3 regions of the Enterobacter sp. genome follow, and region 3 is predicted to be linked to each of the others. Evidence: predicted binding sites of a transcription regulator. Region 3 holds the regulator's gene; each other region holds the start of a gene.

Region 1 (5,294 bases), on a different contig from region 3:
GTCGTTCCGCAAGAGCTGGAACGCACGTCACCTCACCCCTGTTGCGCTGGCGGTCACGGCTGTCTTTATGCTGGCAGGCTGTGAGAAAAATGACGAAACGGTTTCGCTGTATCAAAACGCGGACGACTGCTCTGCCGCAACCGGCAAAGCCGCCGAATGTAAAACGGCTTACACCAGCGCGCTGAAAGAAGCGGAACGTACCGCGCCGAAATATGCCTCACGCGAAGACTGCGTGGCGGAGTTTGGTGAAGGTCAGTGCCAGCAGGCACCGGCTCAGGCAAGCACCGCACCTGAAAATCAGGCGCAGGCGCAGTCCAGCGGCAGCTTCTGGATGCCACTGATGGCAGGCTACATGATGGGCCGCCTTATGGGCGGTGGTGCAGGCTACCAGCAGCAGCCGCTGTTTAGCTCGAAAAACCCGGCCAGCCCGGCTTACGGTCAATATACCGATGCCAGCGGCAAAGGCTACGGCGCAGCGACCCCTGGCCGCACCGTGACCGTACCGAAAACGGCGATGGCGCCGAAGCCTGCGACCACCAGCACCATCACCCGTGGCGGGTTCGGTGAGTCTGTGGCGAAGCAGACCAGCATGCAGCGCAGCGCGACAGGCACCTCATCTACTCGCTCTATGGGCGGCTGATCATGGAACGAGTCAGTATCACCGAGCGCCCGGACTGGCGCGAAAAAGCCACCGAGTACGGTTTTAACTTCCACACCATGTACGGCGAGCCGTACTGGTGTGAAGACGCCTATTACAAGCTCACGCTGGCCCAGGTTGAGAAGCTGGAAGAGGTAACGGCCGAGCTGCATCAGATGTGCCTGAAGGTGGTTGAAAAAGTCATCGACAGCGACGAGCTGATGGCAAAGTTCCGCATTCCAAAGCACACCTGGAGCTTTGTCCGCCAGTCGTGGAAAACGAATCAGCCTTCGCTTTACTCTCGCCTGGATCTGGCGTGGGACGGCAAAGGTGAACCGAAGCTGCTGGAAAACAACGCCGATACCCCAACGTCCCTGTACGAAGCGGCGTTCTTTCAGTGGATTTGGCTGGAAGACCAGGCCAATGCCGGAAACCTGCCGGAGGGCAGCGACCAGTTCAACAGCCTGCAGGAAAAGCTGATCGAGCGCTTCGCCGAGCTGCGCGAGCAGTTTGGCTTCAACCTGCTGCATCTCGCCTGCTGCCGCGACACGGAAGAAGACCGTGGCACGGTTCAGTATCTGCAGGATTGCGCCGCTGAAGCGGAGGTGGCGACCGAGTTCCTCTATATTGAGGATATTGGCCTCGGTGAAAAAGGTCAGTTCACGGACATGCAGGACCAGGTGATCAGCAACCTGTTCAAGCTCTACCCGTGGGAATACATGCTGCGCGAGATGTTCTCCACCAAGCTGGAAGATGCTGGCGTGCGCTGGCTTGAGCCGGCATGGAAGAGCATTATCTCCAACAAAGCCCTGCTGCCGATGCTCTGGGAGATGTTCCCGAACCATCCGAACCTGCTGCCGGCGTACTTTGCAGAAGATGATTACCCGCAAATGGAGAAGTACGTCGTTAAGCCGATCTTCTCCCGCGAAGGCGCGAACGTGTCGATTATCGAAAACGGCAAGACGCTGGAAGCGGTTGAAGGGCCGTACGGCGAAGAAGGGATGATCGTCCAGGAGTTCTATCAACTTCCAAAATTTGGCGACAGCTATACGCTGATTGGCAGCTGGCTCATCAACGATCAGCCTGCCGGAATTGGCATTCGCGAAGATCGCGCACTGATCACGCAGGATCTGTCGCGGTTCTATCCGCACATTTTCGTGGAGTAAGACTGCGGCCTGATGCCCTCACCCCAGCCCTCTCCACAGGGAGAGGGTGGAAAGACTAAAAACGGCAACCTGACGTTGCCGTTTTGCTTTTATTATCCCACCTGCACCGATAGCATACTCAAACTGCCCATCTCAATACCGTCGACCGGGATCGTAACCGGCTCCTGACCATCCCACGCGCCAAGTACGTACAGCAGCGGCAGGAAGTGCTCCGGGGTCGGGTTAGAAAGCGAACCGCCCTCATGATCCAGATAGTTCACCAGCGGATGCGCCTCAGCCGGCCCCTGCCAGGTCAGGTTCGCTTTAACATAGTCGTTAAAGGCGGTCGCCCACGGGTAGGGCGTATTCTCACCGTGCCAGCGTGCGGTACGCAGGTTATGCACCACGTTGCCGCTCGCCACCAGCATGATGCCTTCATCACGCAGGGTCGCCAGCTTGCGGCCCATCTCCAGATGCCAGGCGGCCGGTTTGGTGCTGTCGATGCTCAACTGCACCATCGGAATATCCGCATCAGGATACATTTTAATAAGCACGCCCCAGGAGCCGTGGTCAAAGCCCCAGGCCTCTTTATCCAGCGTCACAGGGACAGGCGCCAGCAAATCCACCAGCCTTTGTGCCAGCTCGGGCGAGCCGGGGGCCGGATAATGCGTGTCGTAAAGCGCCTGCGGGAAGCCGCCAAAATCATGAATGGTTTTTGGCGCTTCCATGGCGGTCACGCCCGTCCCACGGGTAAACCAGTGCGCAGATACCACCACGATCGCTTTCGGACGCGGTAGCGTCTCGCCCAGATGACGCCAGGCGCGGGTATAGACGTTGTCTTCCAGAACGTTCATAGGGCTACCGTGGCCTAAAAACAGGGCTGGCATACGTGAAGAAGTCATGGTGATATCCTTACGGAAGGTGTCAATTTAATGGTGCTACATTACGCGCAATCCGGCAAAGATGAACGCAGATAAGCGTGAAGATCATCATCAGGAAATTTGAATGTAAGGAATGTGTAAAGCCGGGTTTTCCCCCTCGCTTTGCCAGAAATGAATCATTTATATTAATGAGAATCATTATCATAAGGAGCAATGCATGTCAGTCCCTCTGATCCTGACCATACTGGCGGGCGCCGCGACCTTCATCGGTGCGCTTCTCGGCGTGCTCGGCCAAAAGCCCTCTAACCGCGTGCTGGCCTTCTCACTGGGCTTTGCTGCCGGGATCATGTTGCTCATCTCCCTGATGGAAATGCTCCCTGCCGCGCTGGGCACGGAAGGCATGTCTCCGCTGCTGGGCTACGGCATGTTTGTCTTTGGCCTGCTGGGATACTTTGCCCTCGATCGAATGCTGCCGCACGCCCATCCGCAGGATTTAATGCAAAAAAACGTGACGCCCATGCCGCGCAATATCAAGCGTACCGCCGTGCTGTTAACGCTTGGCATCAGCCTGCATAACTTCCCGGAAGGCGTCGCCACCTACGTGACGGCCAGCAGCAATCTTGAGATGGGCTTTGGCATCGCGTTGGCGGTCGCCTTACACAATATTCCTGAAGGACTGGCCGTTGCCGGACCCGTGTATGCCGCAACGGGATCGAAACGCACCGCGGTGTTCTGGGCCGGTATTTCCGGGATGGCCGAAATCCTTGGCGGCGTGCTGGCCTGGCTGATCCTTGGTAGCCTGGTCTCTCCGGTAGTGATGGCAGCGATTATGGCAGCGGTTGCCGGGATCATGGTTGCGCTTTCGGTGGATGAGCTGATGCCGCTGGCGAAGGAGATCGATCCTAACAACAACCCCAGCTATGGCGTGCTGTGCGGAATGTCGGTGATGGGATTAAGTCTGGTTCTGCTGCAGACCGCAGGAATCGGGTAAAAAAACGCCGGGACATCCCGGCGTTTTTATTATCAGCTGGCTTTGCGCTCGTGCGCCTGGCGATACTCGACCAGATCTTCAATCGTTACCACCGGCATATTGTGCAGACGGGCAAAGGTGATGCACTCCGGCGCGCGCGCCATGGTGCCGTCATCGTTGGTCAGTTCACACAGCACACCGGCAGGTTTGAAGCCCGCCAGCGTCACCAGGTCGATCGTCGCTTCGGTGTGACCGCCGCGGGTCAACACGCCGCCCGCCTGCGCGCGCAGCGGGAAGACGTGGCCTGGACGATGCAGATCGGATGGCTTCGCATCATCAGCAATGGCGGTACGTACGGTAGTCAGACGGTCAGCCGCAGACACACCGGTGGTCACGCCATGCGCCGCTTCAATGGTCACGGTAAAACCGGTACCAAAGGCGCTGGTGTTGTTTTCGACCATCATCGGCAGCTCGAGCTGCTTACGACGATCTTCAGTAATACACAGGCATACGATGCCGCTGCCGTGACGGATGGTCAGCGCCATCTGTTCAACGGTCATGTTTTCGGCGGCGAAAATCATATCGCCTTCGTTTTCACGGTTTTCATTGTCAAGCACCATCACACCGCGGCCTTCGCGCAGTGCATCCAGTGCATGTTCAACACGTTGAGTTGAAGTGCCAAAAGAGGAAAGTAGCGTCTGATTCATGGTAAAAAAACCTCATTAACATTATGGTTACCAGAATCAGGGCAGTCTTAGGAGCGCCGTATAAGCGGCAAAAAGATAACGTGAGCGGGCCCATGCCCGACTTGATCGTTACTCTCTCCCATCCGGACTCTAACCGTCGGCCCCGGAATTACACCGGATCTGCTGACCTTTGAGTATTCACCCAAAGCGCTCGCGGGCTTTCAGCGTCACGCTGATTTACCGCCGGTGGGGAATTTCGCCCCGCCCTGAGAATAAGCGAGATAACTATAACGCTATTGATTATCCTGGGCAATGCATAAGCATCAAACAATTTTGTTTACCCCGGGCATGACGCGCTACAATGGACACTAACACCTTTCCATCAAGGGAAACGACAATGATTGACCCGAAAAAAATTGAGCAGATCGCGCGTCAGGTTCATGAATCTATGCCAAAAGGCATTCGTGAATTTGGTGATGACGTAGAAAAGAAAATCCGCCAGACGCTGCAGGCGCAGTTGGTTCGCCTTGATTTAGTCAGTCGCGAAGAGTTTGACGTGCAGACCCAGGTTCTGCTGCGCACCCGCGAGAAGCTGGCGCTGCTGGAACAGCGTCTGACCGAGCTGGAAAACCGCAATGCGCCGGAAGAAGTGAAGCCGGCACCGGCCATTCCGCCGGTGGATGACCAGGAGTAAGTGCGGCCTGATGCCCTCACCCCAGCCCTCTCCCACAGGGAGAGGGTGAAAAAAAACGGGCCAAACGGCCCGTTTTTTTACTTACTGTCTTTCTGAATCTTCTTGATGATGTTGGTGGTTGAGCACCCGTCCTCAAAGTTGAGCACCATCACCTCGCCGCCGTTGGCCCAGACTTCTTCGCTGCCCGCGATTTGCTCCGGCTTGTAATCGCCGCCTTTCACCAGCAGGTCCGGCAGAATGCCGGCAATCAGGTGCTGCGGGGTATCTTCTTCAAACGACAC
Region 2 (5,294 bases), on a different contig from region 3:
CAGCTCAAGATGGTGACGATAGTGCGCGGTATTGATTTCGTCGCCGTTCAGACCCTGAGTGATGTGCATCAGCAGCAGCGGTTTGGCCGGACGCTGGTTACGCTTCACGTGGATGTGCGTCACGCTGCGGGCCAGGCTTTCGGTCAGGTGCAGAAAGACCTCAGGCTGAACCGGGGCGCTCAGGGGCTGGCGATCGTCGTTTATCTCAATCTCAAATCCGCTCGCCTGAAGAGCGTCGCTCAGCTCCGGACGGAACTGACCGTCGACAAACACCAGGCGCAGGGCATCAATGTGCACTGCCAGCGCATCACGCTGCTCAGGAGTCAGATCCGCCAGACGGGTCACAAACTCGGCGTTCAGCAGGCCATCGAGCGGAGTATATTTCCAGTTCTCATGCTTACGCGTCGGCAGACCAAGACGCAGCATCTGCTGCAGATGCTGCTGCGCCTGCGCCGAGCGCGTGCCGCCCTGGGCTTCAAACAGCCGGTGCCACTGCTGGAGCGCATTACTGCTGTTCTGTAAGCCAGCCATAGCCCTGCTCCTCCAGTTGTTTAACCAGCGTGAAATCACCGGATTTGACAATACGCCCCTGATAAAGCACGTGAACGTAATCCGGCTTGATGTAGTCCAGAATGCGCTGATAGTGGGTGACGATGATGAATGAACGCTTGCCGTCGCGCAGGGAGTTCACTCCGTCAGCGACAATCTTCAGGGCGTCGATGTCCAGACCGGAGTCGGTCTCATCCAGTATGCACAGCTCAGGCTCCAGCACAGCCATCTGCAGAATGTCGTTACGCTTTTTCTCGCCGCCGGAAAAACCGACGTTCACCGAGCGGGTCAGCAGATCTTCCGGCATTTTCAGCAGCTTGATCTTCTCTTCCATCAGGTCCTGGAAGTCGAAGCGGTCCAGCGCCTCCAGGCCACGGTATTTGCGCACCGCGTTGAGCGCAGTTTGCAGGAAGAACTGATTACTGACGCCCGGAATTTCGACGGGGTACTGGAAGGCCATAAAAATGCCCTCTCCCGCACGATCTTCCGGCGACATCTCCAGCAGATTTTTGCCGTTAAACTCGACCGAGCCGTGGGTCACTTCATAATCTTCGCGTCCGGCCAGCGTCGCAGAAAGCGTACTTTTCCCCGAACCGTTCGGCCCCATGATGGCGTGGACTTCGCCCGGTTTGACGTCAAAATTGAGGCCACGCAGGATGGCTTTGTCTTCTACGCTGACCTGTAAATCTTTAATGCTTAACATGTGCTTTCCTTAACCGACGCTGTGTTCAAGACTAATGGCGAGGAGTTTCTGGGCTTCAACGGCAAATTCCAGCGGCAGTTCAGAGAACACGTCCTTACAGAAGCCGTTAACGATCATCGAGATGGCGTCTTCTTCGCTGATCCCGCGCTGCAGGCAATAGAAGAGCTGATCTTCCCCAATCCGTGACGTCGTCGCCTCGTGCTCAAGCTGGGCCGTATTGTTGCGGCACTCAACGTACGGGAAGGTATGCGCCCCGCAGTCTGCGCCAATCAGCATCGAGTCACACTGGGTAAAGTTTCGTGCATTGGTGGCCGTCGGCATGATTTTCACCAGCCCGCGATAGCTGTTCTGGCTGTGCCCGGCAGAGATCCCTTTCGAGATGATGGTTGACCTGGTGTTTTTACCAATGTGAATCATCTTGGTGCCGGTATCCGCCTGCTGATGGCCGCTGGTGAGCGCCACCGAGTAAAACTCGCCTATGGAGTTATCGCCGCGCAGGATACAGCTCGGGTATTTCCAGGTGATGGCCGAGCCGGTTTCGGACTGGGTCCACGACATCTTGCTGTTTTCGCCTTCGCACAGCGCACGCTTGGTTACGAAGTTCAGGATGCCGCCGGTATTGCCGTCGCCCGGGAACCAGTTTTGCACCGTCGAGTATTTCACCTCGGCGTCTTTATGAATAATGACCTCCACCACCGCCGCGTGCAGCTGATAGCTGTCGCGGACCGGGGCAGAGCATCCTTCGATGTAGCTGACGTAGCTGCCTTCATCCGCGACCAGGATCGTGCGTTCGAACTGACCGGTTTTTTCGGCATTGATGCGGAAATAGGTGGAAAGCTCCATCGGACAGCGCACGCCTTTCGGCACGTAAATAAAGGTGCCGTCCGAGGTAACCGCCGCGTTGAGCGCCGCAAAGAAGTTGTCGTTAGAGGGCACCACGGTCCCAATGTACTTTTTCACCAGTTCCGGATGATCGTGAATCGCTTCGCCGAAGGAGCAGAAAATGATCCCCTGCTCTGCCAGCTTCTCGCGGTAGGTGGTCGCCACCGAGACGGAGTCGAAAATGGCATCCACCGCCACCTCTTTACCCTCACGCACGGGCACGCCCAGCTGGTTAAAAGCTTCTTCCACCTCTTTGCTGAGGAAGCTGTTTTCCGCGCCGGTTTGCTGTACCGCGCCGGGCTGTGAGGCGCAGGTGTCATCGCAGCTGCCGCATGAGGGCGCGGAGTAGTAGCTATAGTCTTGATAGTTCAGCTTGTCATAATGCGCTTTCAGCCAGTGCGGCTCTTCCATCTCCAGCCAGGCGCGGAATGCGCTCAGACGAAACTCCAGCATCCACTCGGGCTCGTTACGTTTCGCCGAGATCGCCCGCACGACATCTTCGTTAATGCCTTTTGCCAGCTCATCGGTCTGCAGCTGGGTGAAGAACCCCTCTTTATAGTTGAGGTGCCCACCGCTCCAGGTATTTACTTCACTCGTTGCTTCAGTATTACGAGACATAGTACCGCCTATACCCCAAAGCTTTCGCCGCAGCCGCATTCGTTCTGGGCTTTCGGGTTATGAAATTTGAATAACTGGTTTAAGCCTTCGCGGACGTAGTCCACCTCGGTGCCGTCAATAAACGGCATAGCCTGCAGCGCAACGTACAATTTCGCACCGTCAGTCTCGAACACCAGGTCATCTTTTTCGGGTTCGGTGACGGTATCGAGCACGTAGCCGAAACCTGCGCAACCTGTCTGTTTGACACCTAAACGCACGCCGAGGATCTCGGGCTTTTTCGCCACCAGCTCGTGAATATGTGCCGCCGCCGCCGGCGTGAGCGTTAAACCGCGCCAGGCGAAATCGGCAGGATTAAAGGTTTCTGAATGCAGTTCCATAGGTCCACCTCATCTGATAAGCCATCAGGGCATAACACCATGTTAGTGATAACGATTATCACTTCAACCCTCTGTCAGCAGGGGCATTCGGCTAAACCGCCCTTTTTGCCTACTTTTATTAAGCATAGACCCTGTGAGAGGATGCAGTCAGGATGGATGTATTTGTTCAATGCATTGATTAATAATGCATTTCGTCGCAACGTTTATAACGCAGAGGAGAAAAGTAAAATATGCATCGGAAATGCCTATTTTTGAGATAGCTTTTGCTCAGAAAATGACAAAAACAAAAAAGGCCCTTAAGGCCTCAGACAATCAGTGATGAAATGAGACAGCAAACCCCTGTTCACGCCAGTGGTCGAGCTGTTCCTGCTGGCGAGGCGTTGGGGATTTTCCCGTCCAGACGAATATTTTTTGTCCCGGGAAGAGTTCAGGGCGCGGCGAATCAATAGGTTCCGCCAGGACGTCTATGTGCCAGCCCTTCTGCGATAAGCGCGCGGCTTCCAGCCACAGGTGGGTGCGGTCATCGCATTCCCAGCCAATAAGAAGCGCGTCTTTACCGGCTTTTTTGCGGGATTCCGCCAGGCTTGCTGTCGCGAATTCGATCAGGACGCCGTCAAACAGGCTCGCCATGTGACGCACGGTGTTTTGATCCTGATTCATGCGCTGCCGGACGGGAGAGAGAATATTGTCAATCAACGCATCTATCGCGTGATCGCGGCGGAATTCGCCGATTTTGGCGCGCAGCTTTGCCGGGCTGGCATAGCGCAGAACGGTCATCATCTCTTCCTGGAACGAGACCCAGTTGCCCTGAGTCAATACTTCTTTGTTTTCCAGCAAGGCTTTAACTTTTCCGACCGAGACGCCGCTTTTCATCAGGCGTTTGATCTCTTCAATACGCAGGATATCTTCATCGTCAAACTGACGATGGCCCCCTTCGCTGCGCTGCGGCTTCAACAATCCATAACGGCGCTGCCAGGCACGCAGCGTAACGGGGTTGATACCGCATCGTTCGGCCACTTCGCCGATACTGTAATAGGCCATTAACTCCCTCACGCTCAGAACTTCCATACCTAACTGCACCAACCTTATCAGATTGTACACACCATTTGTATAACTAAGACCGCATTTTGAACGGGTGAACGGGCTGCTCCTCCGTTCACCTGTTAATACATTGTTGTATAAAATTTGCCGTTCGTACAGCTAACTCTGTCCGATTGTGTACAGCTTTATCAGAACTCGAATTTTTTCTCCGGCCACGCTATAGCCGGAATACCGCCGTGTCGCGGGCTGGCAAAAAGATGTCCCTGGAACTGGGAAATACCCGCGGATTCCAGCCACATCCACTCTTCAGCCTTCTCTACTCCTACCGCGCAGAACTGGATCTCAAGCGAGGAACAGCATTTGATAATCGCCTGAATAATGGCCTGTCGGGGGCCACTTTTATGCACGTTCGCCACCAGATCGCGATTAATCTTAATTCTGTCAGGCTGGAAGTGGGCCAGCAGCTGCAGCCCGGCAAAACCGGCGCCAAAGTGATCGATCGTCACGCTGATACCCGCGCTTTTTAACTGCCTGACCGAATCCGTGAAGTCATCAAAACGGGAAATGGCTTCGCTCTCGGTGAACTCAACCACGATTTGCTCGGGTACAAACCCATTTGCTTCAATCGCGGTGAGCAGAAAGTCCACGGCGTTGGGAATGTTAACCAGCGTCATAGGCAGCAGGTTCAGGGATAACGTCTGGTCCTGTAACCCCAGCGCGCTGGCCATGGAGAGCGCCACCTGCTTGCTTTGCAAATCAGACGCGTACACTTCCTCATTCGGAAGGCTGGCGAAATAAGCCCCTGGCGAGTCGCCGGACGGGGTGCGCAAAAGCGCCTCCCAGGAGACAACCTGCTGCATAAACGGATCGACTATCGGCTGGAACGCGAAGCTGCAATCCGCCCCTTTCGCGACTACCTCAGGCTGCCCGGACAAGTGTGTTTCTTCGCGAACGAATTCCCATGAATCCGCAGGCGGCAGTTCAAAATAGTTCGCTTTTTCCGTGGCCTCGACAAAGGTGCGGAAAAACTGCAGAGGGCGATCGTTATAGGCTAGCTGATAGCGTGTCGTACCCTTATTGAGCACCTGCTGCAGCACTTCGTCCCTGTCGAAGTGGCGCAAATC
Region 3 (5,294 bases):
CTGGATTGACCGCGCTGACTTCCGCGAAGAAGCCAACAAACAGTACAAGCGTCTGGTGCTGGGTAAAGAAGTGCGTCTGCGTAATGCCTACGTCATCAAAGCCGAGCGCGTAGAGAAAGATGCAGAAGGGAATATCACCACCATCTTCTGTTCTTATGATGCTGAAACGCTGAGCAAAGATCCTGCGGATGGCCGCAAGGTGAAAGGCGTTATCCACTGGGTGAGCGCATCCCACGCGCTGCCGGTAGAAATTCGTCTGTACGATCGTCTGTTCAGCGTGCCTAACCCTGGTGCTGCGGAAGACTTCCTGGCGACCATCAACCCGGAATCTCTGGTGATCAAGCAGGGTTATGCGGAGCCTTCTCTGAAAAACGCTGAAGCAGGCAAAGCGTTCCAGTTCGAACGTGAAGGTTACTTCTGCCTGGACAGCCGTCACAGCACGGCAGAAAAACCGGTATTTAACCGTACCGTAGGTCTGCGTGATACCTGGACGAAGATCGGCGAATAATATTGCTGGTCTGGTCAATGAGAGACAAACGCCGCACTATGCGGCGTTTTTTTATTTAACGATCAGGGTATTAAGCCAGGGCCTAAAAAGGTGTGATAAAAATATCAGGTCAATGAGGTGCTACTTATTTTTCAAAAAAAATTTTGTGTCATTAGGAAAAACAAAAAGGTTATAAGAAAGGGAAGATGTTTCTCGTCTAGCCACTGAAATACTTGAAAATTCCCCGCCATTCCTCGCCTCCCTGCAAATGTTACAAAGCACTACTAATTATGTGCACTTCGTCATAATCCTGACTTTTGTCCGCTAAAAAGCATTGATAATTCGCGTCGCGAAAAATAACCTAACGACGGTATTTAATTCGAGGGTATTTAAAACTACCCCTGACCATTTGGTCTTTTTTATTTACGCCGTTTCAGGCGTTTTAATTCGTCAAAGAGGAATAATCTATGCGTACGTTCAGTGGCAAACGTAGTGCGCTGGCGCTGGCTATTGCCGGTGTGACAGCAATGTCGGGCCTGGTGGTGACACCAGAGGCGAAAGCGGCGGGCTTCATCGACGATTCTACCCTCACGGGCGGTATCTATTACTGGCAGCGTGAACGTGACCGTAAAGACGTCACCGAAGACAAATACAAAACCAACCTTTCTCATTCCACCTGGAACGCCAACCTGGACTTCCAGTCAGGCTATGCCGCGGATATGTTCGGTCTGGATATTGCTGCGTTTACCGCGATTGAAATGGCGGAAAACGGCGACAGCGCCCACCCGAACGAAATTGCCTTCTCCTCCAGCAATAAAGCGTATAAAGAAGACTGGTCCGGGGATAAGAGCGGCATCAGCCTTTACAAAGCCGCTGCAAAATTTAAATACGGTCCGGTATGGGCGCGCGGTGGTTATATTCAGCCAACTGGCCAGACCCTGTTAGCACCGCACTGGAGTTTTATGCCGGGTACCTATCAGGGTGCGGAAGCCGGGGCGAACTTTGACTACGGTGATGCGGGTGCGTTGAGCTTCTCCTATATGTGGACCAACGAGTACAAAGCACCCTGGCACATCGAGATGGACAAGTTCTACCAGAACGATAAGAAAACCAAAGTCGATTATCTCCACTCGCTGGGGGCGAAATACGACTTCAAAAACGATCTGGTTCTCGAAGCAGCATTTGGCCAGGCGCAAGGGTATATCGATCAGTACTTTGCCAAGGCCAGCTATAAGTTTGATGTCGCGGGTAGCCCGCTGAGTACCAGCTATCAGTTCTACGGTACGCGCGACAAAGTCAGCAACGGTGGCGTCAATGACATTTATGATGGCACCGCGTGGCTGCAGGCGCTAACCTTCGGCTATAAGGTCGGTCAGGTTGATTTACGTCTGGAAGGAACATGGGTGAAGGCGGAAGGGCAGCAGGGCTACTTCCTGCAGCGTATGACCCCGACCTATGCCTCATCCAACGGTCGTCTTGATATCTGGTGGGATAACCGCTCAGACTTCAACGCCGACGGCGAGAAAGCGGTCTTCTTCGGCGCAATGTACGACCTGAAAAACTGGAACCTGCCTGGCTGGGCGGTGGGCGCTTCTTACGCTTACGCCTGGGATGCAAAACCAGCCGATATGGCAACTCCGGACGCATACTACGATCCCAACTATCGCCTGAAAGAGTCTTCCTACAGCCTCGATGCTATCTATACCCTGCAGGATGGCCGCGCGAAAGGCACAATGTTCAAACTGCACTTCACTCAGTATGACAACCACTCCGATATCCCGAGCTACGCGGGCGGTTACGGCAACATCTTCCAGGATGAACGTGACGTGAAATTCATGGTTATCGCACCGTTCACTATCTTCTGATGAATCTTCCGGCGGGTTAGATCCCGCCGGACCGGAGACTGCATATGATGAAAAAAATCGTAATCGTCGCGTTGCTGGCATCAGGGCTGGTGGCGTGTGCTCAGAGTGAGGCACCGAAAGAAGATTCCCGGCTGAAGGAGGCCTATAGCGCCTGTATTAATACAGCAGAAGGATCGCCGGAGAAAATTGAAGCCTGTCAGAGCGTTTTGAACGTGCTGAAGAAAGAGAAAGCGCATGAGCAGTTTGCGACGCGGGAGAATGTCCGCGTGATGGATTACCAGGCCTGTATCCAGGCGCGTAAAACCGGTAACGATCAGGAAGTGACCAAGCGTTGCGATAAGATCTGGAACGAGATACGCAACAATAATAAATAAGTTGCTTTACGCCCGGTGGCGCTGCGCTTACCGGGCTTTTTTCTGGCAAAAAAAAGCCAACCTTTCGGCTGGCTCAGAGTATGAACACTTGATTATTTTGCGTCGTGCGCGTGGTCATCTTCGCGGCAGTCGCCTTCAGCACAGTGACCGTAAAGATACAGGCTGTGGTTGGTCAGGCGGATACCGTGACGCGCGGCGATTTCACGCTGGCGCGCTTCGATGGAATCATCGCTGAATTCAATGACCTTGCCGCAGTCGAGGCAGATCAGATGATCGTGGTGCTGCTGCTGGGTCAGTTCGAAAACAGATTTACCGCCTTCGAAATTATGACGGGTGACAATGCCCGCGTCATCAAACTGGTTCAGCACGCGATAGACGGTAGCCAGCCCAATCTCTTCACCCATGTCGATAAGACGTTTATAAAGGTCTTCCGCACTGACATGGTGATTGTCTGGACCCTGAAGCACTTCGAGGATTTTTAACCGAGGAAGCGTAACTTTCAGGCCAGCCTTCTTTAATGCGGTATTGTTGTCAGTCATGCGGAATCTGTCCTGTTGCTAAACGATTCACTTCTGTAGGAAGTGACAGAAAATGCACCTGGGATAATGCGTCTCATTATAGAACTGCCATGGCTAAATGAAAACTGCAAGTCTCAGGCAAAATATGCTTATAAAAATGGGGTATCACCAACAAACTTGCTCTATGGAAAACCACATTTTATCAGGGAGACATTGTACAGGTCTGGGCGAAAAAGTTAAAAGATTGTAGCGATTAATTTAATCGGTTTGACCTGGGGCATGGGCGCAACCGCAGTTGCGCCGCGATAAAATCAGGCGTTCAGAATATCATCAAGGTGCAGTTCTTCACGGATCTGCTTCACCCACTTCTCAACGCGCTCGGCGGTCAGTTCTGGCTGACGGTCTTCGTCGATGGCCAGACCCACGAAATGATCGTCATCGGCCAGGCCTTTAGACGCTTCGAAGTGGTAACCAGCGGTCGGCCAGTGGCCTACGATAACCGCGCCATTCGGCTCAATGATGTCGCGGATGGTACCCAGCGCGTCACAGAAATACTCAGCGTAGTCTTCCTGGTCACCGCAGCCAAACAGGGCAACCAGCTTACCGTTGAAGTCCACTTCTTCCAGCGTCGGGAAGAAATCATCCCAGTCGCATTGGGCTTCACCGTAGTACCAGGTTGGGATACCCAGCAGCAGAATGTCATAGCCTTCCAGATCTTCTTTGCTGCTCTTGGCAATGTCATGCACATCAGCAACGTCTTTACCGAGCTGTTTTTGAATGTTTTTTGCGATATTTTCGGTATTGCCGGTATCACTGCCAAAGAAAATGCCGATGATTGCCATGAGTAAAATAACCTCTTGAAACTTAATAGTATGGTGGCGCAATTCGGCCACGGATAAGGGCAATAATAGCAGAACTGGCAACCCTGCGGAAACAGCTATCGCGCAGGACTGCACTCTGTGCTACATGAAAAGGGTAATAAAGGGGATTTTCAGACTTATGCCTGGCTGCGTAACGCCTCAAGCTGGGCGATTAACATCTCTTCAATGAGCTCGCTTCGGCTGATATTTCGCGCGTCAGCCAGCTCGTTCAGCGCATCGACGGCGTCGGCGTTAAGCTTCAGTTCGACACGCTTAAGCCCGCGATTTTTATCGCGTTTAAGCTGATTGCGTTTATTGATACGCAGCTGTTCATCGCGCGAAAGCGGATTCGTCTTCGGTCGTCCCGGGCGACGCTCATTCGCGAACAGATCTAGTGTCGTACGGTCCGTTTGTTCTTTGGCCATGATTCTGAGACTTCGGGGGAAACACGCCGCCCTGCTAATGCCCGGGCGATAAGCGCGCCATCATACATCACCAAAAACGGCACGCCAACGACTGGAAGCCCGCAGCCTTCCAGTCGCTTTCTTTTTAATCAATTTGTCGTATCAGCGAGATAGCGGCGAATGGCGCGCAGCACAGCATCGGGTTTTTCTGCATGCACCCAGTGTCCGGCACCGGCAATCACGTGGGCGCGAGCCTGCGGGAATTGGGCCAGCAGCGTGTCGCGGTACGCGTCGGTAACGTAAGGAGAGTTACCGCCGCGAATAAAGAGGGTAGGGTGTGGCCAGGCGGGGACGGTTTCCCAGCCCACGATGTTATTGTACTGATTCCAGAGCACCGGCACGTTAAAACGCCATTGGCCGTCAACAAACGACTTCAGCAGGAACTGGACGACGCCTTCTTCATCAAGATGCTCACGCATGACGGCAGCCGCCTGTTGGCGAGTCGCGACGCCCGCTTCGGTGACCGCATTGATGGCGGCAAAAATTTCGTCGTGGCGGCGGACGTCGTAATCCACGGGCGCAACATCAATTACAACCAGGCCGTTAATACGCTCCGGGGCCAGTGCCGTCAGGGCCATCACCGCTTTGCCACCCATTGAATGCCCGATGAGGGTCACCTTTTGCAGGTCGTTGGCATCCAGCGTATCCAGCAGATCCTGCGCCATCGCCGCGTAGGTCATCTCGTCGGATCGGCCGGAAAGACCGTGATTGCGCATATCGACCTGT

What was found. The regulator Fur, encoded in region 3, represses iron uptake genes when iron is present. The targets are predictions, from matches to a motif close to ATAATAATGAGAACNACTATCAA.
Region 1: a site for Fur is predicted at 2,846-2,868, ahead of zupT (zinc transporter ZupT). Genes of this name have one in related genera too.
Region 2: a site for Fur is predicted at 3,169-3,191, ahead of sufA (Fe-S cluster assembly scaffold SufA). Genes of this name have one in related genera too.

Annotation. Positions count from the first base shown of each region.
Region 1 is NZ_CDRQYH010000011.1:27,809-33,102, forward strand. Features, by position in the region: gene ACWYRJ_RS05590 (DUF1190 family protein) at 1-640, shown strand, start outside; gene ACWYRJ_RS05595 (glutathionylspermidine synthase family protein) at 643-1,803, shown strand; gene ygiD (4,5-DOPA-extradiol-dioxygenase) at 1,896-2,684, opposite strand; gene zupT (zinc transporter ZupT) at 2,881-3,654, shown strand; gene ribB (3,4-dihydroxy-2-butanone-4-phosphate synthase) at 3,687-4,340, opposite strand; FMN riboswitch at 4,447-4,597, opposite strand; gene ubiK (ubiquinone biosynthesis accessory factor UbiK) at 4,717-5,013, shown strand; gene hldE (bifunctional D-glycero-beta-D-manno-heptose-7-phosphate kinase/D-glycero-beta-D-manno-heptose 1-phosphate adenylyltransferase HldE) at 5,091-5,294, opposite strand, start outside.
Region 2 is NZ_CDRQYH010000037.1:29,106-34,399, reverse strand. Features, by position in the region: gene sufD (Fe-S cluster assembly protein SufD) at 1-531, opposite strand, end outside; gene sufC (Fe-S cluster assembly ATPase SufC) at 506-1,252, opposite strand; gene sufB (Fe-S cluster assembly protein SufB) at 1,262-2,752, opposite strand; gene sufA (Fe-S cluster assembly scaffold SufA) at 2,761-3,129, opposite strand; gene ACWYRJ_RS12785 (MerR family transcriptional regulator) at 3,442-4,170, opposite strand; gene ACWYRJ_RS12780 (diguanylate phosphodiesterase) at 4,359-5,294, opposite strand, start outside.
Region 3 is NZ_CDRQYH010000078.1:1,009-6,302, reverse strand. Features, by position in the region: gene glnS (glutamine--tRNA ligase) at 1-508, shown strand, start outside; gene chiP (chitoporin ChiP) at 955-2,352, shown strand; gene chiQ (ChiQ/YbfN family lipoprotein) at 2,400-2,726, shown strand; gene fur (ferric iron uptake transcriptional regulator) at 2,819-3,265, opposite strand; gene fldA (flavodoxin FldA) at 3,556-4,086, opposite strand; gene ybfE (LexA regulated protein) at 4,242-4,529, opposite strand; gene ybfF (esterase) at 4,658-5,294, opposite strand, start outside.